3 regions of the Dietzia sp. NPDC055340 genome follow, and region 3 is predicted to be linked to each of the others. Evidence: riboswitches for the same ligand, from Rfam matches in the RefSeq annotation. Region 3 holds a riboswitch; each other region holds the start of a gene.
The links. A riboswitch is a leader RNA that binds a small molecule or an ion and turns the genes downstream of it on or off. The one in region 3 is predicted to bind thiamine pyrophosphate.
Positions count from the first base shown of each region.

Region 1: it holds a riboswitch for thiamine pyrophosphate, as region 3 does, so the genes downstream of both, thiC (phosphomethylpyrimidine synthase ThiC) here and ACWIFB_RS06490 (3-oxoacyl-ACP reductase) in region 3, are expected to answer to the same signal.
Region 2: it holds a riboswitch for thiamine pyrophosphate, as region 3 does, so the genes downstream of both, ACWIFB_RS09555 (LLM class flavin-dependent oxidoreductase) here and ACWIFB_RS06490 (3-oxoacyl-ACP reductase) in region 3, are expected to answer to the same signal.

Region 1 is NZ_JBSHML010000020.1:20,181-29,899, forward strand. Features, by position in the region: gene thiO (glycine oxidase ThiO) at 1-437, shown strand, start outside; gene thiS (sulfur carrier protein ThiS) at 479-679, shown strand; gene thiG (thiazole synthase) at 813-1,583, shown strand; gene ACWIFB_RS14215 (DUF1707 SHOCT-like domain-containing protein) at 1,679-2,359, opposite strand; gene ACWIFB_RS14220 (hypothetical protein) at 2,487-3,038, shown strand; gene ACWIFB_RS14225 (ABC transporter ATP-binding protein) at 3,087-4,001, shown strand; gene ACWIFB_RS14230 (ABC transporter permease) at 3,998-4,762, shown strand; gene thiC (phosphomethylpyrimidine synthase ThiC) at 5,145-6,977, opposite strand; TPP riboswitch at 6,973-7,088, opposite strand; gene ACWIFB_RS14240 (GNAT family N-acetyltransferase) at 7,167-7,463, shown strand; gene ACWIFB_RS14245 (CD225/dispanin family protein) at 7,552-8,016, shown strand; gene ACWIFB_RS14250 (arylsulfatase) at 8,098-9,719, opposite strand, start outside.
Region 2 is NZ_JBSHML010000010.1:138,020-147,738, reverse strand. Features, by position in the region: gene ACWIFB_RS09585 (ABC transporter ATP-binding protein) at 1-733, shown strand, start outside; gene ACWIFB_RS09580 (ABC transporter permease) at 726-1,532, shown strand; gene ACWIFB_RS09575 (FAD-dependent oxidoreductase) at 1,567-3,654, opposite strand; gene ACWIFB_RS09570 (3-hydroxyacyl-CoA dehydrogenase) at 3,872-4,720, shown strand; gene ACWIFB_RS09565 (NAD(P)/FAD-dependent oxidoreductase) at 4,753-6,024, shown strand; gene ACWIFB_RS09560 (DUF1295 domain-containing protein) at 6,246-6,512, shown strand; TPP riboswitch at 6,882-6,976, shown strand; gene ACWIFB_RS09555 (LLM class flavin-dependent oxidoreductase) at 7,029-8,423, shown strand; gene ACWIFB_RS09550 (hypothetical protein) at 8,553-9,719, shown strand, end outside.
Region 3 is NZ_JBSHML010000006.1:172,977-182,695, reverse strand. Features, by position in the region: gene ACWIFB_RS06515 (TetR/AcrR family transcriptional regulator) at 1-393, shown strand, start outside; gene ACWIFB_RS06510 (DUF3072 domain-containing protein) at 438-701, shown strand; gene ACWIFB_RS06505 (excalibur calcium-binding domain-containing protein) at 845-1,339, shown strand; gene ACWIFB_RS06500 (MOSC domain-containing protein) at 1,458-2,321, opposite strand; guanidine-III (ykkC-III) riboswitch at 2,390-2,456, shown strand; gene ACWIFB_RS06495 (DMT family transporter) at 2,467-2,781, shown strand; TPP riboswitch at 2,853-2,950, shown strand; gene ACWIFB_RS06490 (3-oxoacyl-ACP reductase) at 3,018-3,800, shown strand; gene ACWIFB_RS06485 (ABC transporter ATP-binding protein) at 3,941-4,990, shown strand; gene ACWIFB_RS06480 (ABC transporter permease) at 4,987-5,733, shown strand; gene ACWIFB_RS06475 (sensor histidine kinase) at 5,834-7,081, shown strand; gene ACWIFB_RS06470 (response regulator) at 7,078-7,692, shown strand; gene ACWIFB_RS06465 (hypothetical protein) at 7,762-7,965, opposite strand; gene ACWIFB_RS06460 (oxygenase MpaB family protein) at 8,051-9,103, opposite strand; gene ACWIFB_RS06455 (SDR family oxidoreductase) at 9,354-9,719, shown strand, end outside.

The DNA.
Region 1 (9,719 bases), on a different contig from region 3:
GGCTGCGGGCCAGGCCCGGCTGCGAGGACCCACCGCGGGGAGTTGTCCGGGCGTTCGTGCGGGGGCGGCCGCTGTACCTCGTGCCGCGCGACGGCGGACTCGTGGTGGGCGCCACGCAGTACGAGCACGGCGATGACCGGCAGGTCACCGTGGCCGGCGTGCGCGACCTGCTGGCCGACGCCGAGACGATCTTCCCCGGCATCGGCGAGTACGAACTGGCGGAGATGATCGCCGGGCTACGGCCCATGACGCCGGACAACCTGCCGATCCTCGGCGTCGACCCCGACGACCCGCGGCTCATCCACGCCACCGGGCACGGCCGCAACGGGATCGCACTGACCCCGATCACCGCGGCCACCGTGGCGGCAGAACTGCAGGGGGCGCCCGTCCCGGAGGCGGCGCGGGCGGCCCGGGCCGACAGGTTCCGCCGCGGGTGACTACCGTGGTGGACAGGCACTTGTCGTATCCAGGAGGCTTCATGATCGTCACCGTCAACGGTGAGGACCGCACGCTCACCGACGGCGCCACCGTCCGCACCCTGGTCACCGCGATGGACCTGCCCGACGATGGTGTGGCCATCGCTGTGAACGGCATGGTTGTGCCCGGCTCGAGCTGGGACGACACCCCGCTGGGCGCCGGCGCGGAGGTGGACATCCTCACGGCGGTCCAGGGTGGCTGACCCGGCCGGCTCCGCCGCAGTCTCCGCCGCAGGCTCCGGGTCGAGTTCCGTGTCGAGTTCGGTGGCGGGTTCCGTGGCCACCGCGCCGAGCGGGGCGTCCCTCGACTCGAACGTCGCCTCGCAGGTCGCCGCGGTGCTGGACTCGCCGCTGGTGATCGCGGGCGAGGAGATCAGCTCGCGGCTCATCACCGGCACGGGCGGGGCCGGAAACCAGGAGGTGTTGCGCGAGGCGCTCATCGCCTCCGGCACCGCGCTGACGACCGTCTCGATCCGTAAGGTCGACATGCGGCTGGGCGCCGGCGGGCCGGGCCTGCTGGGGATGCTGCGCGAGCTCGGCATACGCGCCCTACCCAACACGGCCGGCTGCCGGGGCGCGGCCGAGGCGGTCAAGACCGCCCGGTTGGCTCGCGAGGCGCTGGGCACCAATTGGGTCAAGCTCGAGGTGATCGCCGACGAGCGCACCCTGTTGCCGGATGCGATCGAACTCGTCGAGGCGGCGGAAGACCTGGTCGATGACGGTTTCGTCGTCCTGCCCTACACCACCGACGACCCCGTGCTCGCCCGCCGTCTCGAGGACGTGGGCTGCGCGGCGGTCATGCCGCTGGGCGCGCCGATCGGCACCGGGCTGGGCATCTCCAACCCGCACAACCTGGAGATGATCGTCGAGCGTGCCGGCGTGCCGGTGATCTGCGACGCCGGGATCGGCACCGCCTCCGATGCGGCCCTGGCCATGGAGCTCGGCTGCGACGGCGTCCTGCTGGCCACCGCCGTGACCCGGGCCGAGAACCCGCCGCTCATGGCCGCCGCGATGCGCGAGGCCGTCCGTGCCGGGCACGCCGCCAGGCTGGCCGGCCGCATCCCCAAGCGGTTCTGGGCGCAGGCCTCGAGCCCGCCGATCGACTGACGCTCCGGGCGGGGCCCGGCGTGCCCGGCGGGGTGGGTGCGTCGGCGCCGGTCAGCGAGGCCGGTCCACCGCCGGGGCGGGTGCGTCGGCGCCGGTCAGCGCTCCGGGCGCGGCACGCGTCGCACCCCGACGCCGCCCATCAGCGCCAGGCCGGTCACCCGGACGGTCGGCGCTCCGGGCGGGGCCTGCCGTACCGGCCGCGGGTCCTCCTTCCAGGTGCTTCGGTCCTCGGCGAACCCGCCCATCAGGCCGAACCCGTCCATCACGAGGTGGATGTCGTCGGGGACGATGATCTCGATCCCGCCCCACACGGCGAACGCGCGGATGGTGGTCTCCCGCGACTGCAGGTCGGCCTCCCGCAGGTCGATCGAGATGCCGCCCATGACCGCCACCGCGGTGTGGGAGTCGGCGATGGTCCACACGGCGGAGCGCTCGCATCCGCTCATCACCGCCACCGACGCGCTGGTGCCGGGCTGGCCGCTCACGCGGTTCGCGGGCATCCAGTCGTGGCGCGGCTCGGGGCGCACGTCGGACTCTGGAGCCGGTCGGGGGTCGAACTGCCGCCGGGCCGGCGAGAGGTCGACCGTCAGCTCAGCGAGGTCGGCCCGGAACAGTGCCCGGTAGGCCTGGGTGGTGCGTTCGTCGAACTCGGCGACGGTGAGCCGACCCTCGGAGAAGGCCTCCTGCAGGATCCGGGCGGTCTCGTGGCGCTCGGCATCCGAGGCCCGCACCGCGGGGATGTTCCGGCCGGGGTCCGAGGTGGCGTCGTCGTCCATGCTGAGAGTTTAGGCTCCGCAAGCCGGGCCGCGGGCCCGGTGCGCATCGGATACCCGTTCACTGCCACCGCCGTGCCCCGCGTCGAGAACCGCCGATCGGCGAGGAGAATGCAGCATAATAAGGACCGTGAACATTGCCACGAATCCTGTTCCGGGACCGCTGCGACGCCGCGTGCGCGGAACGAGATTCGTCCCGGTCGCGTCACTGGCTGTCCTCCTGACGAGCGGGTGCGTTGTCTCGGAGGTCACGCACACGCAGAACGGCGAGACCGTCACCGAGAGCGTGAGCGAGGCGCCGAACACCGAGGACATCGATCCGTGCGGACTGGATGAGTCGTTCCTGGTCGGACTCTCCTTGGATCCCGCCGACCTGGTTCGGGGTCGAGGGGCCAGTTCCTCGCCCACGTGCACCTGGGAGGAGGGCCCGTACAGCGAGACCAGTCTCTATTACTGGGTCGAGGGCCAGACCCCTGCGGACCCGGCGAACGAGGTCACAACCCTGGACAACGGCCAAGAAGTCGAGGTCTTCTACGATTCGCCGGGCATGGCGAGGTACATCCTGCGGAACGACGACCTGACGTTGAATGTCAACTACTCGGCCCCCGCATCCCTCGAGCCCACGGCGCCCGAGGGAGTGGCCGCGGTGATGGACCAACTCCTGTTGATGTACGGCGGTTGATGAAGGGCGGCTCCCTGTCACGCCGCCGGGGCAGGCACACTGGACCCCATGATCGAGGTACGGAATCTCACCAAACGCTTCGGCGCGGCCACCGCCGTCGACGACCTCTCCTTCTCGGTGCGACCAGGTGTCGTCACCGGATTCCTCGGCCCGAACGGGGCCGGAAAGTCCACGACGATGCGCATGATCGTCGGTCTTGACACTCCTACTTCAGGGGAAGCGCTGGTCAACGGTGTCTCGTTCCGGGAGCTGGACGCTCCCGCGCGGACGGTGGGCTGTCTGCTCGACGCGTCCTGGACCCACGCCAACCGTTCCGCCGGCTCACATCTGAAGATGATCGCCGCGGCGGCGGACATTCCCGTCTCGCGAGTCGACGAGGTGCTGACCCTGGTCGGTCTGGCCGACGTCGCCGGTCGCAAGGTCGGCGGTTACTCACTGGGTATGCGCCAGCGCCTGGGCCTGGCCACGGCCATGCTCGGCGATCCCGAGATCCTCATGTTCGACGAGCCAGTCAACGGCCTGGACCCGGAGGGCATCCTCTGGATCCGCCGGTTCATGCACGCCCGCGCGGCGGAGGGCCGCACGGTGCTGGTGTCCTCGCATCTGCTGTCGGAGATGGCGCAGACCGCTCAGGACCTCGTGGTGATCGGCCGCGGTCAGCTGCGCGCCCAGACGTCGGTCGAGGAGTTCCTCTCGCAGGCGAGTTCGGCGGTCGTTCTCCGTACCCCGCACGTCGACGAGTTCGCCTCGGCGGCGCGCGAGGAGGGGATCAATGCCAACTTCGACGCGCAGCAGGGCGTGTTCCTGATCGACGGCCAGAGCGCCCGCCAGGTGGGCGATCTCGCCGCCAGCCTGGGAATCACGATCCACGAACTACACGAGAAGCGGGCGTCGCTGGAGGAGGCCTTCATGGCCCTCACCGACCAGGACGTCGAGTACCACGGTCAGGAGTCCGCCCGATGAACCTTCTCAAGTCCGAGTGGATCAAGGTCACCACCACCAAGAGCGCCTACTGGCTGTACGGGATCGGGATCGCCCTCGCGCTGGGGATCGCCGTTCTCCTGGGCCAGCTCGAGCAGTCCTCGGGCGGCGAGCCGGTCGCGGGCGCACCGGGTGGCGGGAGCTCACCGCTGTTCGCGATCACAGGCGTCAGCGCCTTCACGGTGCTGCTGGTGTGGATCGCGGCGATCGTCGCGGTCACCGGCGAGTACCGCTACCACACGATCCGGTCGACCTTCCTGGTCACGCCCGCGCGGTGGCCGGCCGTGGTGGCCAAGACGGTGCTGTTCGTCGTGCTGTCGATGATCGTGGTGGCCGTCGCGGTGATCGTCTCGCTTCTCGTGGCGGGCGTGCTGTCCGGCAACGACGAGTGGACCCCGTTCTCCGGAGAGGGGCTGACGCTGCTGTGGCGCTTCCCGGTTTATTCCGCGCTGGGCACGGTCGCGGTGATGGGCCTGGCGTACCTGATGCGTAACGCGGCCGGCACGATCTCGTTGTTCCTCGTGTGGATCCTGGCGGTCGAGGGCATGGTCTCGCTGATCCCCAGGATCGGCCAGGATATCGCCGCCTGGATGCCGTTCTCCAACGGTGACTACTGGACGCAGGGCGAAGCCATGCGCGGGTTCGTCACCTGGGGCCAGTGGCCGGCGTTTGCCTGGTTCGCCGCGGTGTGTATTGCCCTGTGGGTCGTGGGGTTGGTGGTGACCCTGCGCCGCGACGCCTGATCCCGGCCCCCGCGGCCCCGCCGCCGCCCACCCCCGCCGCTCTGCCGCCGCCCAGCCTCTGCCGGCGTCCCGCAGCCGCCCCGCCGGCCGGTAGGTACGACTTACGCGCCCGGAACGCCCGATCTTGGTGCACTTACGCGCCCGGAATGGACCATTCCGGGCGCGTAAGTGCAGGTGATGTGTGCATTCCCGGCGCGCACGTCCCGCCGGGGCCGGGCCGAAGCTGGGCGGGGCTTGCGCGGACCACATTCCGCCGAGTGGTCTGACCCGCTCACAATTTCCCAGGGCAGGTCCCGGCGTCAGCATGATTTGCGACCACGCGAGACAGAACGGTCGGCAGCCGGTTAGCTCGAGCTGGCGCCGGGCCGGCGGCGGGGCCGGGTCAGGCGCCGCTGAGGGGCAGATAGACGCGCCCGCCGGCGTCGGCGAACTCCGCGGACTTCTCCGCCATCCCCGCCTCGATCGCCTCCACCGTCTCCAGCCCGTGCTCGGCGGCGTAGTCGCGGATGTCCTGCGAGATGCGCATCGAGCAGAACTTCGGGCCGCACATCGAGCAGAAGTGGGCGGTCTTGGCGGGTTCGGCCGGCAGGGTCTCGTCGTGGAACTCCCGAGCGGTGTCCGGATCGAGGGCCAGCGCGAACTGATCCTTCCACCGGAACTCGAACCGGGCGCGGCTCAGCTCGTCATCGCGCTCCTGCGCGCGCGGATGCCCCTTGGCCAGGTCGGCCGAATGGGCGGCGATCTTGTAGGTGATCACGCCGGTCTTGACGTCGTCCAGGTTCGGCAGCCCGAGGTGCTCCTTGGGCGTGACATAGCAGAGCATCGCGGTGCCGGCCTCGGCGATCCGGGCGGCCCCGATCGCGCTGGTGATGTGGTCGTACCCCGGCGCGATGTCGGTGGCCAGCGGCCCGAGCGTGTAGAATGGTGCCTCCTCGCACCACTGCTCCTCAAGTCGCACGTTCTCCACGATCTTGTCCATCGGCACGTGGCCGGGCCCCTCGATCATCACCTGCACGCCGTGCGCCTTGGCGATCCGCGTGAGCTCGCCGAGGGTCCGTAGTTCGGCGAACTGGGCCTCGTCGTTGGCGTCCGCGATCGACCCGGGCCGGAGCCCGTCCCCCAGAGAGAACGTGACGTCGTAGCGCGCAAGGATCTCGCACAGCTCGGCGAAGTGGGTGTAGAGGAACGACTCCCGGTGATGGGCCAGGCACCACGCGGCCATGATCGACCCGCCCCGCGAGACGATCCCCGTGACCCTCGTGGCCGCCAGCGGGACGTACCGCAACAACACCCCGGCGTGGACGGTCATGTAGTCCACGCCCTGCTCGCACTGCTCGATCACGGTGTCGCGGTACAGCTCCCACGTCAGCGCGGCCGGGTCGCCGTTCACCTTCTCCAGCGCCTGATAGATCGGCACGGTGCCCACCGGTACGGGCGAGTTCCGCAGGATCCACTCCCGGGTGGCGTGGATGTCCTTGCCGGTGGACAGGTCCATGATCGTGTCGGCGCCCCAGCGGGTGGCCCACACCATCTTCTCTACCTCTTCGGCGATCGAGCTGGTCACCGCCGAGTTCCCGATGTTGGCGTTGATCTTGGTCATGAAGCGTTTGCCGATGATCATCGGCTCGCTCTCCGGGTGGCGGTGGTTGGCGGGGATGACGGCCCGGCCCGCGGCCACCTCCTCGCGGACGAGCTCCACGTCGACGCCCTCACGTGCGGCGATGAACCGCATTTCCGGCGTGATCAGACCGGCACGCGCCCACGCGAGTTGGGTGCGGACCAGGGGCGCAGGCGCAGGCGCGGGAGCGCCCGACGACGTGGCTACGGGCGACGGTGACGAGTGTGACGACGACGCCGTCACCGACACCGACGCGGGAACCGGCCGCGGGTGTGGCCATTCCTCACGGGTGCGGGGCAGGCCCACCGCGAGATCGTGGCAGTCGGCGGCGGTGGTGTAGCCGGTGTACGGGCCCGAGGTGTCGTAGACGTCGAACGAGGTGCCGTCGGTCAGCTCGATCCTGCGGGCCGGCACCTGCATGGTGACGCCCGGACCGTCGGTGGTGTTGTCGGTGAACGGGGGCGGGGTGGTGGCGTTGTCGTCGTACCCCGGTGCCGCTACACCCAGGTACGTCTTGTGGCTCGCATAGATGGGGCCGCACGTCACGTCCTCGACAGAAGTAGATGGGCGCGCGTCAGTAGATGCGTGATCAATCATGAGATTTCCAGAACTCCCTACGCCGGCATGATCCGGACAGGTTCTACGGTCGACGACCCGGCCGGTCGTCCTCTCAGCCCGCGCTCCGAGGCGGGCTCCCGTGTGGATGGGTTATGAAGTTGTGCCGTCCGAGGGTAGCGCGGGGAGTAGGGTCTCCGGAAGTAGCACCGTCGGCCCGAAGGAGTCGAGATGTCCACCGCCACGTCGTTGAAGCTGGTCCACAACTCGGATCGCGATCGGTTCGAACTGTGGGACGATGAGACGTTCATGGGGCTCGTCGGCTATGAGATGGACGGCGAGGTCTTCATCCTTCTCCACACCGTCATCGAGGAGCGATTCGGGCAGCAGGGCATCGCGCGGCTGCTGGTCAGCCTGGTGCTCACCCGGATGCGGCTCGACGGGGCCAGGATCCGTCCCGTGTGCAGCTACGTGCGGCGCTTCCTCGTCCGGTTCCCCGAGTATCAGCTACTCGTCGCGGCCAACTGACGCGCGCGGGTCTCATGCGCGCGGCTGAGACGCAGGTGGCGGGCGTAGTCTGGGCGTTCGAGTGAACCGCCACGAACGAAGGATCGACATGACCTACCCGCCCCAGGGTGACAACTCCGGCCAGGACAACGGCTACACCGACTACTCGTCGCAGACCGGGTACAAGGCGCAGTCCGCGTACGGGCAGGGGGCGCCCGGCCAGTCGGGCTACGGGCAGTCGGGTTTCGGCCAGCCGGGCTACGCCCAGGCCGACTACGCCGCACAGAACCCGTCGTTCGGCAGCGCGGGTGCGACGCAGATCGGTCCGCCATCGAACGTGGGATGGGCGGTCGCCTCGATCCTGTTCTTCTGGCCGCTGTCGTTCGTCGCGATGACCCGCGCACTGCAGGTCTACCCGCTGTGGGCGGCTGGCCGGCACGCCGAGGCGGAGGCGGCCAGCGCGACCGCCAAGAAGCTCGGGATGATCTCGCTGGCCCTGGTGGTACTGCTGATCGTGCTCTACGTGGTGTTCATCTTCGTCCTGGTCGGCGCGGCTGCGACGGCCGGGTACTGACCCGAGACGCCGTCTGACGACGAAGGACGGGGCTGCTCCGGGTACGGAACCCGGGGCAGCCCCTTCTGTTGTGTGGCCGCCCTATTGCGTGGCCGCGCCCATCGTCCGGATGACATCGAGGAGCTGAGACGGCGCGTCCGGCGAGAACGCACCAGGCCGGATGGTCACGGTCTCCCACGTGCCCGAGTAGGGGAACATGCCGTGCGCACGGTAGAGGTCGGCGGACACCGGTGATCGGTGCATCCGGCCCGCCGAGATCCCGCTGAACGGCACCAGCCACGACAGCTGCGTCAACTCGATCCCCTCCGCGACCGGGACACCGTCGATCTCGAGAGCCACGATCCACCTGCTTCTGCCCGGAGCGTCGACGCGGAGGCCGAACCGTGTCGCGCCCGCCGGTATGTCGGCCGGCTCCGAGGTCAGGGCCCGGCCCCAGGCGTTCTGCTCCACCTGAAGGGCGCCGTCCTTCACGAAGAGGACCACGCCCGCCTCCTGGCCTCCATGGGCGTAAAGAACTCCCTCGTCACTGGCCCGGAAGCCGTCCGCGCCCAGCGCCACCTCGACGGTGAACCCGCGGCCGTCGATGAGCTGACTCGCCCGGAACCGCTCGAGCGGCGGGGTCTCCGGGACCATCACGGTCTCCACCGCCAGACGCTGCTCGGCCGGGTCACGCTGGAAGAAGTGCAGCGGACTGCCGTTGGACATCGGATACACCATGTTGTCCCGGGCCGCCGCCTCCCAGCGGGCCACGAGATCGGCCACCACCTCCGGGTGCTGGTCGGCCACGTTCTCGAGCTGCACCGCGTCGCTCTCGGGTCGGAAGAGCTCCCATCGGTCCGCGGAGAACGGCGTCGCCTTGGCGTGGCGGGCCACCAGCTCGAACTCGCCGGCGTAGTACGCGCGCTCACCGAGGCACTCGTAGTACTGGTCGCCGTGACTGCTCGGCGCGTCGGCGTCCTTCAGCGCCGCCACCATCGAGGAGCCGTCCAGCGGCCGCGCTTCCCGGCCCGCCCGGCTCCTCGGAATCTCCACCCCTGCCAGCTCGGCCACGGTCGGAAAGATGTCCGTGACATGCGCGTACTGGTGGCGGATGGCGCCGTCGTCGTCGTTCTCTTCTCCCAGTTCCCCGAGCCCGGCGGGCCAGGACATCACACACGACACCTGGTGCCCGCCCCGGTACGTACTGAACTTATGGCGCCGGAACGGGGTGTTGGCGACCGTCGCCCACGCCGAGGAATAGTGCGGCCAGGAGGCGGGGCCGCCGAGCTCGTCGATCCGGCCGATCTCCTCCGCGATGCGCTCCTCGGTGGTGAGGGTGCGGCTGCGGTCGAGGTTGGCGAGGAAGTTGAACATGCCGACCGTGCCTCCGGAACCCCCGGTGGCCGCGCCGTTGTCGGAGAAGAAGACGAAGATCGTGTTCTCCAGCCGGCCGAGGCGGCGTTGGATCTCGCGGATGCGGCCCACCGACTCGTCGATGCTCACGACCATGGCCGCGTAGTTCTCCATGTGGCGGGCGGCAAGCCGCTTGCCGTCGTCCGACAGCGAGTCCCACTCGACGACGTCCGGTCCAAGCTCCTCGTCCATCGGTCCGGTCCCGGCGGCGGCCGGCACCACGCCCAGATCATCCTGCCGGTGGCGGCGCTCGGCGCGGATCTGATCCCAGCCCGCGTCGTAACGGCCCCGGAAATCCTCGGCCGCGCCGT
Region 2 (9,719 bases), on a different contig from region 3:
TCCACGGGCGGCGATCGAGATTGCCGGTCGCCTCCGGGGCCTGTCGGACCGCGACACCCGAACAGCCGCACAAGACCTGGCCGAGGAACTGGACATCGGCCCGTGGCTGGACCAACGCGCGCTGCCCGAAGGCGGCGGACTGTCCGGTGGGATCAGGCGACTGACCGGCTTCGCCATGGCCGTGGTGGCGCCGACCCCACTTCTCATTCTGGACGAGCCCACCAACGACATCGACGCCTCCCGACGCCGCCTGCTCTGGGATGCGGTACGCCGCCGTGGAGACCTCGGCAGCGGGGTCCTGCTCGTCACGCACAACGTCGCTGAGGCCGAGCGAATAGTGGACGAACTGGTCATCCTCAACCGCGGGAGAGTTGCGGCCGACGGGTCTCCCGCACGCCTGCGCGGAACGCAGGACAGCGACCTGCGCATAGAGCTGCAGCTACCGCCGGGCGGAGCAGACCCGTCCGAGGACAGTCAGTGCCCGCCGGTTCTCCGCCGAGTCCGGACCGGTCGGCGCATCCTGCTCACCGTCGCGGCGGGCGAGGCAGCGAACGCCGTCGCCTGGGCCACCGCCCAGAATTCCGCCGGCCGCATCGAGGGTTTCTCGCTGGCGCCGGCGACACTCGAGGACGCATACCTCGCCCTCACCGCGCAGTCCGCCCCTGAGCGCGACCCCGCCGCCGACAATAGTCATCACCCCGAGCCCATCAGCCTGGAGGCCACCGATGCGTGAACCTACCGCCGCCGCAACCACGGCGCCGTCCCCGCCAGTCACGCCCATCGCTCCAGTCCAGGTGAGCCTGTGGGCCGGCTTCGGCGCCCTCATGCGATGGTCGCTGGCGTCGATCGGCGCGATGCTGCCGCTGATCGTAGTCATCCAGGCCATGCTGGCCGCCGGGATCATCATCGGTTTCGGCTTCCTGATCCCCGACATCGCCCCCGAGAGCGCGCTCTTCCTCTCCTCCGGTGCCCCGACCATCCTGCTGCTGACCATCGGGCTGGTGATCGTCCCGCAGGGCATCTCCCGCGCCAGAGCCTCCGGGGCGCTGGACTACCAGCGCGCCCTGCCCATATCCAGACCGCTGCTCCTGCTGGTCGACCTGGCGGTGTGGACGCTCATCGCGCTGCCCGGGGTGGCGATCGGACTCCTCGTCGCCTGGCTGCGCTACGACCTCACCTTCTCCTTCGACTGGCCGCTCCTCGTCCTTGCCTCGGTGCTGGTGACGACTATGGCCACGGCTCTGGGGTACGCGATCGCGGTGACATTCCCGGCCATGCTGGCCCAGCTGTTGTCGCAGGTGCTGGTGTTCTTTGTCCTGCTGTTCTCGCCGATCACGTTTCCGGCCGGCCAGTTACCGGGCTGGTTCCAAGCACTGCACGGTGTCCTGCCCATCCAGGCGGCTGCGGATCTCATGCGGGCCGGGATCGCGTCGGACGCCTTCCCGGCAGAGGGCCGCGACCTGCTCGTCCTGGCACTCTGGACCGCGCTCGGCCTGCTCGTCACCTACCTGGCGCTGGCGCGGCGGAAGTGACCGGTCACGCCCGGAATCCCTAGGCGCGGCCGGGTCAGCCCACCGTCGCGACCTTCCACGCTGAGTGAATGGCGCCGTGGATGTAGCCCACGTCGCCGGCGTCACCGATGATCTCGCAGTCAACGCCCGCAGCACGAAGCGCATCGGCCAGCGGTGCCGCGGCCGCGGTGCCGTCGGCGTAGATGACCATGTCGGCGGGGGCGGACTTGGCGTTGCCCTTGGCGTCGGTCCACTCGACGCTCGACTCGGTGATGCGAGTAACCTTCACGTTGCGCTTGATGTCCACGCCGTAGTGCTTGGCGTGACGCACTGCGGTCCACCGGCGGGGCATGGCCAGCGGCAGACCCAGTTGCTGTGAGTCGTGCAGCAGCGTGACGTTCCGGTCGCGCTCGCCCAGGAATTCCGCGAGTTCCAGGCCGACCAGCGAGCCGCCGATCACCACGACGTTCTTGCCCATCGGCAGCGCGATCTTGGTCAGGCGCCGGATCCACGAGGGACGCTTGGTGATCCCCGAAAGTCGGCCGAGCTTTCCGGCAAGCCGCAGGAAGGTCCCGGCTTCCTCAGCTGTAGCGGTACCCAGCATCGTGGCGCGCAGCGAATCGCCGGTGTGCACGTGTGGCAGCTTGCCGCCCGGGATTTGCGGGGCAGGCCGCACCGCGCCGGTCGCCACGATCACGCGATCGGCACCGAGCCCACGCACGGTCTCGACCGTGGCCTCGGTGTTCAGCCGGACGTCGATGCCCAGCTGGTCGATCTTGGCCTGGTAGAAGTTGATCAGCGGCTCGTTGGCCGGCGTGGTGAGCGTGGAGAACCACATGGTTCCGCCCAGCCGGTCGGCCTTGTCCAGCACGGTTACGCGGTGCCCGCGCTCGGTCAGCACCACGGCCGACTCAAGTCCGGCGGGTCCGGCGCCCACCACCACGACGTGCTCGCGCTTGGACGCGGGCGTCAGCGGCAGCAGCCCCTCATTGCCGAGCGGCGGGTTGACGGCGCAGAACGGGGTGTCGTCAAAGAAGTTCTCGGCTACGCAGAGGTAGCAGTTGATGCACGGACGCACCAGCTCGGGCGTTCCGGCCTTGAGCTTGTTAGGCAACTCCGGGTCGGCGAGCAACTGCCGCCCCATGGCGGCGAAGTCGATCTTGTCGTCGTCGATTCCCTTCTCCGACACCTCCGGCAACATCCGTCCCACGCCGATCACCGGCACCGACACGGCCTTCTTGATGGCGGCGGCGTTGTCCAGGTAGGCACCGACGGTGTCGGGAAGGGGGCCGTCGGTGAAGTTGTCGAACGGATTACGGCCCCAGCCGGTCACGTGGATCGCGTCGGCGCCGGCCTGCTCGAACAGCTGCGAGGCCAGGATTGCCTCGTCCAACTCGAGCCCGCCCTCCTGGCCGTACTCCTGCCCGGCAACGCGCACGATCACCGCGAGCGTGTCCCCCACGCGCTTCTTGACAGCCTCGATGACCTCGCACGCCAGCCGCGCCCGATTGACCAACGCCCCGCCGTACTCGTCGGTGCGCTGGTTGTCGCGGCGGTTGAGGAACACGCCCAGGATGTAGCCGTGCGCGACGTGGATCTCGATAGCGTCCGCGCCCGCGCGGGCGATGCGGTCGGCGGCCTCGGCCCAGGTCTCGATGAGCCAGGCGATGTCGGAGTGCGTCATCTCCGTGTAGACCGTCTTCTTGCCCGCGGTCGCCGCGCCCATCTTGCCCAGCTCCTCGGGCGTGCTGTCGGCGAGCGCGGAGTAGTCATAGTCGTAGTCCGGCATGCTCGGCGCGATCACGGGACGGTCGTTGGCCACGTCCACCCGCGCCACCTTGCCGTGGTGGGTCGACTGCACGCACAGCTTCGACCCGGCCGCATGCACGGCGTCGGCGAGCGCCTTGAGACCCGGGATGTACTTGTCATCCGACAGCCCCGGCTCTTTCATGGACGCCGCGCCCACCGGGAACGCGATCGCGCACGCCCCCGTGATGATCAGACCCGCACCGCCGGCCGCGCGGGCGACGTAGTGGTCGATCTCCCGCTGCTCGATCTCGCCCTCCTCGGACACGTTCATGTCCATGGCCGGTAGCACGATGCGGTTGGGCGTCGACATGGGGCCGATCCGGCCGGGCGACATGAGGCGGGGGAAGGTGGCGAGGGTAGTCACCTTAAGGAGATTACGCCGCGGTCGACAGGTGTCAACAAACGAACCTGGCCAGCGGCACAGGAACACGAAAACCGGCCCGACCAGGAAAGGGACGATGCGAGTTCTTCTGAATGCCCCCTCAAAAAATAAGAGTTCGATAATGTAACCGACGTTCGCACTTCTCCCACTGCAAGATAGGAATCCGATCATGGAAACCCTCACCGTGCTGGGAACCGGCGTCCTCGGTTCACAGATCATCTTCCAGTCCGCCTATTTCGGGAAGACCGTCGTGGCGTACGACATCTCGGACGAGATCCTGGCCAAGCTCCCCGCTCGCTGGGAGCAACTCGGGGCGTCATACCTGAAGGACCTCCCGGACGCCACGCAGGACAAGATCGATGCTGCCGTTTCGCGAATCCGCGCCAGCTCGGATCTCGCCGACGCGGTGAAGGACGCCGACCTGGTGATCGAAGCGGTCCCCGAGCGTCTGGACATCAAGCAGGACACCTGGAAGAAGGTCAGCGCGGTAGCGCCCGAGAAGACCGTGTTCGCCACCAACTCCTCCACCCTGTTGCCGAGCGAGATCGCGCCGTTCACGGATCGTCCGGACAAGTTCCTCGCGATGCACTTCGCCAACCAGGTGTGGATCTTCAACACCTGCGAGGTCATGGGGCACCCCGACACCGACCCCGCGGTATTCGAGTCCGCGGCCGGGTTCGCCGAACAGATCGGGATGGTTCCCATCCGCATCCACAAGGAGCAGCCGGGCTACGTCCTCAACTCGCTGCTGGTGCCGTTCCTCGAGGCCGCCGCGAAGCTCTACATGCGTGAGATCGCCAGCATCGAGGACGTCGACAAGACGTGGCGCATCTCAACCGGTTCGCCCATGGGCCCGTTCCAGATCTACGACATCGTGGGGATGATGACGCCCTACATGCTCAACAAGGACAGTGATGACCCGGAGATGAAGGCCTTTGCGGACAAGATCAAGTCCGACTTCATCGACAAGGGCTACCTCGGAACATCGACCGGTCGCGGCTTCTACACCTACGGCTGACGTCGGCCAGAAAAGACTGAGGTAACGAAGCCATGACCAACGCGACCAGTAACTACCGGGTCATCATTGTCGGCGCCGGCTTTGCCGGCGTGGCAGCAGCCAGGCGGCTCGGCAAAGCGAAGATCCCAACACTGCTGATCGACCGCAACAACTATTCGCAGTTCCAACCACTGCTCTATCAGGTGGCCAGCTCGCAGCTCCCGCCGAGTGACGTGGCCGAGCCGCTGCGCGCGATCTTCCGCAAGCGTCCGAGCGTGCGCGTGTTGACCGCCGAGGTCACCGCTATCGACGCCGCTGCACACACGGTCACGGTGGACGACGGAACGGTGTACTCCGCTCAGACACTCGTGATCGCCGCCGGCGCCGTCGTGAACTTCTTCGGTACCCCCGGCGCCGCCGAGCACGCGTACCCGCTGTACTCGGTCAGCGATTCCACTCGGCTCGGGGCGGCGATTATCGAGCAGTTCGACAAGGCCGACGCCAGGGTGGCCGCCGGCGAGGCGCTCGACCCCACGAACATCGTCGTGGTGGGCGCCGGGCCGACCGGAGTCGAGATGGCGGGTGCGATCGCAGAAACCGTCAACACGGTGGTGCCGCGAACGTACTCCGACGCGGTTCGCGAGGCCTTCACGGTCCACCTCGCTGATCTGGCCAAGACGGTTCTCGGCCCCTTCACCGAGGAACTTCAGCAGTATGCGCAGGAGCACCTCGAGGAGCTCGGTGTTCAGCTGCACCTGGGCACCAGCGTCAAGGAGGTGCGCGCCGACGGCGTGACGCTCTCCGACGGCGAGGTCCTCGCCGCGCCGATCGTGATCTGGGCGGGGGGTCTGCACGCACAGCCCGTGGTCGGGCAAGCGGGCATCACGCCCGGCAGGGGCGGCCGACTGGATGTCAATGACGACCTCACAGTTCCCGGTTTCCCGGGCGTCTACGCGCTCGGGGACGCGGCCAACATCCCTGACGGTGCCGGTAAGACGCTCCCCGGCCTGGGTGCGGTGGCCAAGCAGGCGGGGGCGTGGGCCGGCGAGAACATCCTCGCCGACCTCAAGGGCACACAGCGTACGGCGTTCGAGTACCACGATCGCGGCTTCATGGCGATGATCGGTCGGATGGCCGCGGTGGCGGAGGTCGGCAGATCGCACAAGCAGCTCCACGGGCCGCTGGCATTCGCCGGATGGCTCGCAGTGCATGATGTCCTGCTGCCATCGGCACGTCCCCGCTACAACGCCCTGGTCAACTGGGTACGCGACTACTTCACCGAGGACCGCACCGAGTTCATCGTTGGCGACGCCACCCGCACCTGAGATGTCGCCGGCGCATCCGTCACCAGCTTCTGACGGATGCGCTGGCGTCAGGAGGGGCGCTCGCCACGGCACGGAACCGCCTTCGGGGTCCGCGCGCAGTCGTCGAGCGCCGAGAGAGGGTGCCCGCTGGTCGGGGGGGAGGTGGCGGGGACGACGACGAGGTGGGCAGTCACTGAACATACGCGGCCCATCCGGTGTACCTGCGGTGCCGAATAGCGGACATGGACCAGGTTCCTCACTCCCCCGCCTACTTCCGCGTTGGGATCGCCGGCCCGGACATGGCGGACGTGTTCACCGGTACGCCATCCGCAGCGCCCGATGAGGAGACGCGGGCGAACTCGCGATTGCCGAACTACTTCGATGACGCCAGCGTGTGGTGGAGCAACTGGGTGGCGGTCGCGGCGACGGGCTGGGGCGCGCTGGTCGTCATCGCACCACTGATCGCCACGCACTTCCTCGTGTGGGCGGTCGGCACCCGACGGGGGTGAATGATCCGACTTCCCGAACCGACTGCGACCGGGCGGATCGCAGGGACAGGACGCCTCGAACGCCGACCGCATGACTACGCCCGGTAGACGAGCTTTATGGCGTTGGCCCGGCCGTCGTCGCATGGGCACGAGTAGGGAGAGGCGTCGGTGGGTCACATCAGGTACGGCCTCTTTGCCGCGAAGTCGGCGACGGGCCTGCGCGTGGCCGATGCGGGGGCGGTGGTCACCTCGCAGACCGGGCTCAATGTCTCCGCCGGCGAACTGGTGGCGGCTGCCGAAGTCAGGGGTCTGAGCGCCGTCTCCACGGCAATCCAGGCGGCCCCTGTTGGCCGTCACCGGCAAGGCACGCTGACGCCGACGCGTAGGCTGAGGGGCGACACGGGGTGCCCTGGACGGGGCTGAGATCACACCCGAGCGAACCTGATCGAGTTAGCACTCGCGGAGGGATGTCATCGGCGTAGCCACGGCTGCTCCTGCTCGACGTGGTCACCTCTCACGACCACCGCAAGGAGAACCATGGCTTCGCGACCCGACGCTGCGCACGATCAGCACGCCCGGAGGATCAGGTTCAACGCCTTCGCCATCAACGGCGTGGGGCATCAACTCCCCGGGATCTGGCGGCATCCGGCAGATCGGTCGCGGGACTATACGAACCTCGAACAGTGGACCCGTCTGGCCCGGTTGTTGGAGGGCGGCCTGTTCGACGGCATCTTCCTCGCCGACGCCCTGGGCCCGTACGACGTCTACGGCGATAGCGCCGATGCCGCCCTACGGACCGCGGCAAAGATCCCGATGAACGACCCGATGATGCTGGTCAGCGCAATGGCCGCAGTGACACAGAACCTCGGGTTCGGCATCACCGCGAGCACCTCCGCGGAACACCCGTATACCTTCGCCCGGCGAATGTCGACGCTGGACCACCTCACCCAGGGCCGGGTGGGATGGAACGTGGTGACCGGCTACCTCAAGAGTGCCGCGCAGAACCTGGGCGAGAGCGACCAACTCTCCCATGACGAGCGCTACGACCGGGCGGACGAGTACCTGGAGGTGCTCTACAAGCTGTGGGAGGGCTCCTGGGAGGACGACGCCGTGGTGCTCGATGCGGAGCGGGACATGTACGCCGATCCGGCGAAGGTCCACCCGATCCGCCACGAGGGAACGTACTTCACGGTCCCCGGCGTTCACCTCTCCGAGCCTTCTCCGCAGCGGACCCCGGTGATCTATCAGGCCGGCGCGTCCGCGCGGGGAATCCGCTTCGCGGCCGATCACGCGGAGGCGATCTTCGTGGCGTCCCCGACCATCGACCAGACCAGGGACCAGGTCAGCCGGATCCGGGACGGGCTGGAGTCCGCCGGCCGCGGGCGGGATGCCGCTCGCGTGTACGCGCTGCTCACGATCGTCGTGGACCGGACCGACGAGGCGGCGGCCGAGAAGTACCGCGACATCTTCGCCCACGCCTCGGAGACTGGGAATCTGGTGCTCAACTCGGGATGGTCCGGAGTTGATCTATCCCGGCAGGACCTCGACGCCCCCATGGATCCGGTCGCCACGGACGCCATCCAGACCACTGTGTCGAGCCTGTCTGGGGCTTCCGGCGCCGACGGGCGCTGGACGTTGCGGGACAGCGCCCGGTTCAACGCGACGGGCGGACCCGTGGTGGTGGGCTCGGCGGTCACCGTGGCCGACGCCCTGGAAAGCTACATGGCGGAAACGGACGTCGACGGTTTCAACCTGGCCTACGCGCTCAATCCGGGCACCTGGGAGGACGTCATTGAGCATCTCGTGCCCGAGCTGCAGCGCCGGGGACGGTATCCGCTGGACGCCGAACGCGGCACTCTCCGAGCCCGGATGTTCGGTCACGGGGACCGCCTTCCGGACTCCCACCGCGGGGCTACGAACCGCCGGGGGTGAGACCTGGCCGGTGGGTCAGGTGGAGCGCCGGGTGACAGCCCGGGCGTCGGGACGCGAAGGGGGACGACGACGACACCGTCCATCCCTCCCACGGCACAGAATGCGGGCTATCGGATTCGGCTCTTGGACGTGGACAGCACCATCGGGCCCGACGAGCACATGGCGCTGGTCGAGCAGATGGGCGCCGAGACCACGATGGTGGTGAACTTCGCCACCGCCACCCCGCAGGAGGCGGCGGACTGGGTGAGCTACATGAACGCCCCCGTCGGCACCAGCCCCTGGGCGGACCTGCGGGCAGAGCACGGCCACCCCGAACCGTACGGGGTGACGTGGTGGGAGGTCGGCAACGAGCCCGATGTGGGCGACCAGGCGTACTGGATGGAGCAGGACGCCTCGATCCGCCCCGGAGAACACCCCGAGCGCGCCCACAAGTACGCCTTCGGCGGAGCGACCGAGTTCACCGACCAGCCGCTAACCACCGACTGCGACCGCCGCGCCGACGCCCAGATCAGCGACGGTTCCCCCGACCAGGTCCGCCAGGTGGCCTACGCCCCGGTCGCACCGGATCCGCGGGTGATGGTGGACGGCGCGGTGTGGACTCAGATCCCCACCCTGGACGGTGCGGGACCGGACGACACGGTCTACACCCTGGACCACGAGTCCGGCGAGGTCCGCTTCGGCGACGGCGTCCACGGCTCCGTCCCACCGGAGGGGTCTCGGCTGACGGTGAGCTACACCAGTGGCCCGCGCGCCGGATACGTGGACTTCGTCCGCGCCATGAAGGAGGCGGACCCCGACATCCGCGTCTGCTCCAGCTACCAAGGGGACGCGTTCCTCGCGGCGATCGGGGACGACCCCGCGTTCGACTGTCAGGTCTCGCACCCCTACACCTGGATCGTCTCCCCCATGAACGCCGACCAGACCCACGACCACGTCATGATGGGCAGCGACTGGCAGGCCGCCCACGTCGCCCGGGAGCAGGCCGAGATCCGGCACACCGCCGGACGCGACATCCCGCTGCTGGTCACCGAATACGGCGTGTCGCCGGTCCCCGGTTTCCAGACGTGGCGGGAGCCGGGCAGGGACTACCTGGCCTCGGTGAGTCCGGCGCTGTACGTGGCCACCCAGCTCGCCGCGTTCGCCGAGGGTGGCGTCCCGGTGGCGCTCAAGCACTCCCTGGTCGACGTGCCCGCCGACCACACCGGCGACGAGACGTCCACCACTCTCGGATCGCGCAACGTGGCGATCTTCAGCCCCGGGCCAGATTTCTCCCCGTCCCCCACCGCGCTGGTTCTG
Region 3 (9,719 bases):
GGCAGCTACCACCGGAAGGCCGGCGAGTCACACGCGGACTACTTCGACAGGCTCTTCGTGGTGTCCCACTCCGTGTGGGTGCGCCGGGCGCGGGTGATCCTCTCCGGACTACAGGCCACCGGATACGACCTCACTCTCCGGGCCCGGTGGGACGCGCTGGATGCCGAGCTCAACCGGCAGCTCGCCGAGCAGATGGACCGGGACGCGGCCGCAGGGCTGATCACGCCACTGTCCACGGACCACCTCCGTCTGATCACCTCGGTGACCGACATGATCACCGCGGTGTTCTACAAGGACCGTCAGCGCGCACCGTCGCCGGGGGAATCCGAGCGGACCCTCGACAGCCTGCGGGTGATCTGGGTGGCGGCGTGGGGTCCGGTCGACGGCGCCTGAACCGATGCGGTTGAAGCCGCCCGGATGCTGCGTAGCGTGAAGCCATGACTGATCCCGACGCCGAACGGAACCATGACTCCGAAACACTGGGCGCCCCCGTGCCGGAGGGCCGGAACCCCGGGGACACGTCTCTACAGCGCGACCCGGACGACTGGGTCACCGGCGACGAGCCCATGACGCAGGCCCAGAAGAGCTACCTCGACACCCTCGCTCGTGAGGCGGGGGAGGAGCTACCCGCGACCCTCAGCAAAGCCGAGGCGTCCGAGCACATCGACCGCCTGCAGAAGGGCAACCCGCACCGAGGCTGACAGGGGTCGCCGACGTGGTGGGTGCTGGCCTCCGCTCAGATGGTCCGGCTCGTTTCACTCCGAGCTCGGGTAGCCACAAGGGTGATCCGTCCCGTAATCGGCCACCAGAAGGGCGGCGGCAGCACCGGGGGCGCTGCTGAAGGATGCTCGCACTGTGTCATAAGATGAGAATTATCTTACCGCGCATCCGTAAGTGGTCCTCTACTAGGGATTTAATCGATGATCAAACGCTCATTCGTGGTGGCCGGTCTGGCTGCCGCAGCACTGATGTCCGTGGCTCCGGCAGCCTCCGCCGCCGAGGTGTACATCGGCCCCTGGGCGGTGCAGGTTCCGGACGTCGCCCCGGTCGTGGTGCCGATCCCGATGGGGTCCGAGGCCGGTGCTCTCCCGCCACTGCCGTTCCCGCTCGTGTGGGACCTCCCGTTCATCCCGGCGCCTGCTCCGGCCCCCGCGCCCGTCGCCGCACCCGCACCCGCGCCGGCGCCTGTCGCCGCTCCCGCCCCTCGGCAGGCCCCAGCGGCCACGTACGTCGCCAATTGCACAGAGGCCCGCAGGCTCGCATTGCTCCGATCTACCGCGGCCAGGACGCCTACCGCCCGGCACTCGACCGGGACAACGACGGCGTGGCCTGCGAGTAAGGACGTCAGTGGGCACCGTGTCGGAGGGCCTGTCGCTGCGGCGGTGGGCCCTCCGACGTCTGACTGCGTCGTCATCTACCCCCGCCCCGCGGAGCGGGGGTAGTTACTTTTATCTTGATCAATCCAGATGAACCGGGTCGCCCTCGGTGATCCGACCGGGCTCGACCACCCGGAGGTAGACACCCAGATCCATGCCCGTGTTGCGGACCAGTGACTTCAGGATGTTCCGGTCGTGGGGCAGCTCGGCCTGGGGGAGGCCCACCATCACGCACCGCGCGATGGGCGTCGTGACCTCGCAGACCACGTCGCCGATGCGCAGCTGTCGGCCCACCCACTCGAACTCGGGGAAGCCCTCGGCGCCGGGCTCTCCGGCCACGATGACGTTCTTACGGAACCGTCGCGCGTCGATCAGCGAGTCCGGGACGGTGGCCTGCAGCGACCCCAACGCCGTGGTGGTGGCCAGCGAGAGCGGCATGGCGTCGAAGTAGGTGCCCCGCGGGGTGACGTAGTCGAACAGCTCGGCCAGCAGGTCCTCGGGAAGCGTGGAGAAATCCGGGAACGGGTCATCCGGACCCAGGTCCAGCTGAGCCCGTATGTCGGCCCTGGTGATCCGGCCGCGGCGGTAATGTTCGTGGTCGTCGGGTGAGCGGCGTGGCCACAGTGTGACGGTCCGGCCCGTCGCAGCGGACAGGGCGTCGTGGATCTCGTCGTCGTCGCTCCGGACCACGGTGCCATCAGGACACGTGATCTCGATTGCCGGCGTGGAATCGGCGGCGGGCTCCTCGAGATAGCGCGCGTGGAACTGCAGCAGCGAATTGATCCGCTTGGCCCCGCGGATCTCCGAGGCCTGCTCGTCGCGCACGGCCCAGCCCCGGTCTCCGGGGAAGCCCCACCGCTCGGTCACCTCCGTGGAGACGACGCGGTCTCCGCGCATCGACTTGACCGGGTATCGCCACAGCTCAGAAACCTCGCCCACCTGCATGGGCTCATGCTACGAGGTGGTGACGCATCTGACGTTGCCCGGGCCGGACCCGTGTGACAACCTCGATCACAGGACCCCGACACGGGGCCTCCGGCCGAGGGGTGCCGTACCCGGTGCGCGACGAGACGGCCCGCAGGAGGCCGTCATGGCGTGGATAGTTCTTGTCTTTTCCGGTGTTCTCGAGGCCGTGTGGGCCACCGCCCTGGGCCGGTCCGAGGGCTTCACCCGGCTCGGACCCTCCGTGGTGTTCGGAGTGGCGCTGGTCGTGAGCATGGGCGGTCTCGCCTACGCGATGCGGGACCTGCCCGTGGGCACCGCCTACGCGGTCTGGGTGGGCATCGGCGCCTCGCTGACCGTGATCTACGCGATGATCACGGGCGCCGAGCCGGTGTCCGTGCTCAAGGTGATCTTTCTGCTGATGATCGTCGGCGGCGTCGTCGGGCTGAAGGCCGTCAGCTGACGTCCGCCGAGTGCTGTGGCTCGTGATCGCGAAGCGGCAAGCCGCCGCGACCCCGGGAATGACCTAGGCTGGTCCGCGACACGGGGTGCCGCCCATCCGGGCAGCTGAGATCACACCCGTCGAACCTGATCTGGGTAGTTCCAGCGAAGGAATGTCGATACCGCGGCCGCGTCTCTGCGCAGGTAGGCGGGTATGCATCGCCACCCTTCGCGGGAACCGCCGGAAAGCGAGTGGCAGTGAATTCTGGGAACAGCGTGCGTATCGACGAGCAGGTAGTCCTGGTCACCGGCGGAGCCCGGGGCCTCGGTAAGGAAATCGTGCGGGCGTTCGGGCGCGAGGGCGCGCTCGTCGTCGTCAACTACCGTCGCAGCGCCGAGGCCGCGGCCGACCTGGTCCGTGAGCTCGGCGAGGACCGCGCCGTGGCGGTCCGGGCGGATGTGACCGACGACGACGAGGTACGCAGCCTCGTCGAGGCGGCACGTACCCACTTCGGACGACCGATCACGACGGTCATCAACAACGCCCTCGCCGACTTCGAATTCAACGGCGACGCCCGCCCCTCGCCCGAGACGCTGACCTGGGCGGACATGGAAGGACAGCTGCGCGGCGCCGTCAAGGCGACGCTCGCCACCACCCAGGCGGCGCTGCCGGGGATGCGCGAGGGCGGGTTCGGGCGGATCGTGAACATCGGTACCAACCTGTTCCAGCACCCGGTCGTGCCGTACCACGACTACACGGCCGCGAAAGCTGCCGCGCTCTCGCTGACCAGGACCCTGGCCACAGACCTCGGGCCGGACGGCATCACGGTCAACATGGTCTCGGGCGGGCTGCTGCGCACCACCGACGCAAGTGCCGCTACACCTGAAGAGGTCTTCGACCTCATCGCCTCGGGCACGCCGCTGCGTCGCGCGATCGAGCCCGCCGAGTTGGCGGACGCGGTGCTGTTCTTCGCCTCGCCGTGGGCGCGGGCGGTGACGGGGCAGAACCTCATCGTGGACGGTGGTCTGGTCAAGGGCTGAGAGGAGACGCTGTTTCAGCGAGCCCTCACGACTCGACGACGTCGTGAGGGGCTCTGACGTCCGACCCATGACAGATGTCACCGGGTAAGTCGTGACAGCCAGCCCTGTTCAGGCGGGCGCTGGCCGACGATCGTGGAGGCATGGTCAAGCACAGCCCAGCCCACACCCCACCCGCCGAAGCCACGGCCACGGGTCGTTCTCCCGGTGTCGGTCCGCGGCCGCCGGCTCTGGAGTTCCGGGACCTGGGCCAGACGTTCACGGTTCGCGGATCCGGACCCGTCCGCGCGATCCGCGGGCTCGACCTGCGCATCGACCCCGGAGAGGTGGTCGCGCTCCTCGGCCCGAACGGTGCGGGCAAGACCACCGCGCTCGACATCGCCCTGGGGCTGACCGAACCAACGGAGGGCCAGGTCCGGGTGTTCGGCGAGGCCCCGCGAGAGGCGATCGCGGCCGGCCGGATCGCCGCGGTGCTCCAGACCGGAGGTCTGCTCGCCGACCTGACGGTGGAGGAGACGGTCCGCGCGATCGCGGCACTCTACCGCCGGACGCTGTCGGTCGGGGAGGTGCTCGAGCGGGCGGGGATCGCCGAACTCGGCGGCCGCAGGGTCGCCCGGTGCTCGGGTGGTGAGCAGCAGCGCCTGAGGTTTGCGCTCGCGCTGCTGCCCGATCCGGACCTGCTCATCCTCGACGAACCCACCGCCGCGATGGATGTGGGGACCCGCCGTGAGTTCTGGGCGACCATGCACTCTGAGGCCGCATCCGGGTCGACGATCATCTTCGCCACGCACCACCTGGAGGAGGCGGAGGCGTTCGCCGACCGCATCGTGTTGATGGCGCGGGGGCGGATCGTCGCCGACGGCCCCGTCGACCGCGTCCGCGCCATGGCCGCCGGCAGTCGCGTGACCGCCGTCTGGGACCCGATGGCGGGAGAGCCGTCGCCGGAGGAGTTGCCCGGTGTCACCGCCGTTGACCGCACGGCTGCCCGGGTGATCCTCACCAGTTCGGACAGCGACGCCACCGCGCGCGTCCTTCTCACCGAGACGTCCGCGCGCGAGGTCACCATCTCGGCCAGGTCGCTGGACGACGCCTTTGTCACCCTCACCGCCGATGGTCCTGCAGACCCTGCACTGGCCGACACGGCACCCGTCGACCCTGCCGCTACCGACACCGATCCGGAGGCCACCCGATGAACGTCACCTACTGGGCCATCGACCTGCGCCGGACCCTGCGCGACATCACCAACATCTTCTTCATCGTCGGCCTGCCGCTGGTCATGTACTTCGTGTTCGGCAGCGCGCAGAGCTACCGCGATGCACCCGTCGCGCACGGCAACGTGGGCGCCGTCGTCATGATCTCGATGGCCGTCTACGGCGCGGTCACCGCCACCACCGCCATCAGCGGTGGGGCCGCCCTCGAGCGTTTCCAGGGGTGGGGCCGCCAGCTCGGACTCACCCCGTGGAGCGGCGCCGGCTTCGTGGTGACCAAGTCCGCCGTGGCCATGACCATCGCGGCCGTGCCCGTCCTCACCGTGGGCATCGCCGGCGCGGCCACCGGCGCGCAGGCCACACCGCTGGCCTGGGTGCTCTCGCTCGGCGCGGCGTGGCTCGGCTCCGCGGTCTTCGCGGGCTACGGACTGAGCGCGGGAATGGCGTTCCGCTCCGAGTCCGCGTTGGGGGTCGCGGGCGGCAGCCTGGTCCTGCTCGCGTTCGCGGGGAACCTGTTCATCCCGCTGTCGGGCGTGATGCTGGACCTGGCGCGCTTCACACCGCTCTATGGGGTCAACGCGCTGGCCCGCTATCCGATCACCGGCGGCGTGGTGGCCGACGGCGTGGTCGATCCGGTGTGGTTGCCTGTGCTCAACGTGGTTGCCTGGGCCCTCATACTGGGTACGACAGCCGCGGTGCTGGTACGTCGCCGCCGCGGTCGGGTGTGAGGAGCGACCGGGCATGACGAGCGGTGAGAGTACGACGACGACAACGGCAACGCGTGCGTCCCCGTCACCAGTGGCGGACGGGGAGGTCAGCGCGAAGTCGGTGAACGATGAAGCAGCTGCGGGGCCGTCGCGGTGGCGGCGATTCCGCTCCGCGATCACCGGTCCGAGTGTGCTGTTCTCGCTGATCTGGCAGGTCTTCCTGATCTACCCGATCCTCGCTGTGGTCTTCTCCGGGGCCCCCGCCGCGCCCACGGTGCTGGGGCTGGTCTCGATCGCGGCGTTCTCCGCGGTCTATCTGATGGCTTTCGCCTCGCCGGCCGTGACCGAGGGATACCCGCTACACCTGCGCAGCTCCGGTGCCGCCGGACCATCGGGGCGAGTCGCCGGCGATCTCCGCGACCCTGCCCGGGAGGAGCCCGCGCCGCTCGGGCTGGGCTACCTGGCCGGGCTCGTGATCTGCACTTTCGGGACCCTCCCGGCGGCCGGGCTGAACGGGCCGGTCAACTTCGTCCCGTTCCTCGCCTGCTTCGTTGCTGCCGCGTGGCCGATCCGGCGGAGCGTGCCGACCGCGATCACGCTGATCGTCATCGGCACCGTCGCGGCCCTGGTCGAGAAGACGTGGGGGATGCTGGTCCCGGGGTTCCTGGTGATCCCCGTGGTGCTGTCGATGCTGGGCACACGGATCTCGGTCGGCATCAGCGACCGAGAGGGCCATTACCGGCGGGCGCTGGGTGTGGCAGAGGAGCGCGCAAGGGTCGCGCGCGACCTGCACGACGTCCTCGGACACACCCTGACGGCGCTGACGATCCGCGCCCAGCTGGCCCGGGCGCAGCTCGACTCCGACCCGGACGCCGCCCGGGCCGAACTGGAGAACATCGAGAACCTCACGAGGACCGCCCTGTCGGAGATGCGGCAGACCGTGTCCGGCATGCGGGTGGCGGATCCGGTGCAGGAACTCGCCGGCCTGACCGATTCCTTGCATACCGCGGGTATCGATGTCGTCGTCGTCGGGTCCCCTTCTCTCCTCCCGGACGCGCGGTCGGGCCTGGTGGCCTGGACTCTCCGCGAGGCCGGCACCAACATCGCCCGCCACTCGGGCGCGGGGAACGTGACTGTCGAGTTCTCCCGCGACCGGCTACGGATCACCGACGACGGCGTGGGGGTCGACGCTCGCCGCGCCGCCCACTCTGACGTCGGCCGGACCATCTCGGCTCCGGCGGGGCAGGGCCTGCCGGGGCTCGCGAGCCGGGCCGAGGACGCCGGCGCACGGTTCGTGGTCCGCGACCGGGGCGCGGCGGAAGCGGCGTCGGTCACCGGCACCGTCGTCGAAGTGGGGTGGCCGCGATGACCGAGCCGATCCGGATCATCCTCGCCGACGACCAGGCGCTCGTGCGGGGCGGGCTCGCGGCACTGCTGGCGATGGAGCCGGACATCGAGGTGGTGGCCGAGGTGGGCCGCGGCGACGAGCTCGAGGCCGCGGTCGCCCGGCATCTGCCCGACGTGTGTGTGGTGGACATCGAGATGCCGGGCGGTGACGGCATCACCGCGACCCGGCGCATCCGACAGGACCATCCGGACGTGCGGGTGCTGATCGTGACGACCTTCGGGCGGCCCGGATACGTCAACCGGGCTCTGGAATACGGGGCCGGTGGATTCGTGGTCAAGGACACCCCGGCGCGCGAGCTGGCCGAGGCCGTTCGGAAGGTCAACGCGGGGGAGACGGTGGTCGATGCCCAGCTGGCACGGGAGTCGATGGCCGCCGGCCCGGACCCCCTGACCCCGCGCGAGAAGGACGTCCTGCGCGAGGCGCTGACAGGGGCCCGCATCGCCGACATCGCGGCCGAACTACATCTGACGCAGGGGACCGTTCGCAATCACCTGTCCTCGGCCATCGCCAAGACCCACACCTCCACCCGCGGCGAGGCGGCGAGGGAGGCGCAGGTGCGTGGCTGGCTGTGAGGTCTGTCGACCCAGCCCGCTCACCGGCGGGCGGCCGGGTGGAGTGCCCGCCCCCGCCGGTCGGGCTGATCAGGCGGACGGCGAGGTGTTGGTGCCGCCGTCGTTGATCTCGAAACGCGTCCACTCACCGTCCATGTCGACCTGCATGGCGTAGCCGAGGGAATCGTCCGGGACCTCGATGGTCTTGAACCAGTCGTAGGCCTTGGTGTCGTCGGCGAACTCCTTCTCGTCGATCACGTTCTGGTCGGGATCGATCACGCGGTAACGGGGCATGACTGCTCCTTCGTTCGGGTGTTGTCGCTTCCGCTCGCAGTCTGGGTGATCGAACAGGCGCCCGCATCCGGTCCGGCGCCCCGCCTCAACCGGTGGTGGCCAGGCGGTCGGCCTCCTTGAACTCGATCACGGGGTCGCTGTGGTTGTGCTCGTAAGGGGCGGCGGCCTCACCCGTGGTCCGCGCGGCCTTGATGTCCTCCCACTGCTCCAGGGGCGTGCGCGGGTCGCCGAATCGCTCGCGCGCCCACTGCGGGGAGTGGGTGCGCGGGCTGTCGGCGGGGACGCCGCGGACCGCCGGCTCGATGTAGCGGACCGCGCGTGGGCAGATCCGCTCGACCATCCACATCATCGCGTCAGGATGGGCGGCCACCCGGTAGAACGCCTTCCAGAAGGCGATCGCGGCGGTGTCTACGGCGCGGGACTGGCGGACACCGAGCATCGGACGCATCCATCGCGGGTAGGTCGCGATGATGCTCGCCCGCAGGACCGGCCGGCCGAGTTTCCGCAGCACCTTGGGCACGCGCGGCTCGATGGTCTCGAAGCCGTTGAGAATGTGGTCGACATTCGCGATCGCGGCCTCCGACGCGGAGAGGCGGTCACGCCAGTCGTCGAAGTACTTCTGCACCTCGCCGCGGGTACGCGGCACCTGTTCCTGGCGGATGGGCTGGACCTCGGCGGCGATCGCACACTGCCGCCAGTACTCGTTCTCCTCGTCGCGGCTGAGCCGGCCGGGGCCGAAGGTCTCGTAGACGTAGAGGATCGAGTGCCACGCGGTGATGTGGATCCACAGCTGCGAATCCGGGTCGTTCGAGTCGTACTCGTTGCCGGTCACCTTGTTGGTCCCGTAGGCCCGGGAGTGGACCTTCATGAGGATGTCGGACATCTTGATGACCGTCGGCGTATCGGCGAAGAGCACCGCCGAGAAGTACTCCATGGTGCGGTCGTAGCGCAGCGGGGTCCGCTGGATCACCTGGCCGGTCTCGTCCACCGCGGCGGTGAGATCGGGGTCCAGATGCTCGATGGTCACCGCCCGGGCGAAGCCCTGGAGGGCGGAGGCGGGAAAAGTCCAGACCTTCCACGCCACGGAGCCGGGGCCGAAAAGCCCTTCGTCGCTTCGGTTCTTGGTGGGTCTTGCCACGTTTTCCCCCTCGGAAGTAGCCTGCGTGAAGAAGCTCACAGCAGTTGCCGGAGAGTATTGGACACGAGCCGACCATTTGTAAAGCGTTCTCGCTAAGTTACTGGTCAACGCGCTGCCTTTCCGAGTGATCTCGCACATCCTCCTACGGCGCGTACGGTCGAACTCCCGACCCCAGGAGGCCACCGTGACCGCCGATCGCCCCGGCAATCGCCCGCACTCGACCACTGAGATACCGGAGCCGGCCCCGACCGTGGACCCGGTGACCAAGCATCCGATCGAGATCCCCTTTCAGTCGCAGCCCGCCCCCGGGCTGGCTTCCGAGCTGGTGCCCCGGGCCGACCACGGTGAGAAGTCCTGGGTGGGGCACGGGCGGCTCGAGGGTCGCCGGGCGCTCATCACCGGTGGCGACTCGGGGATCGGACGGGCGGTGGCGATCGCCTACGCGCGGGAAGGTGCCGACGTGGCGATCGGCTATCTGCCGTCCGAGCAGTCCGATGCCGATGAGGTGGCCGAGCTCGTCGGTGAAGCCGGACGCAACTGTGTGCTCCTGCCGGGGGACGTCGGCCACGAGGAGACGGCACGGGGGATCGTCCGCGACGCGGTGGCCGGTCTCGGC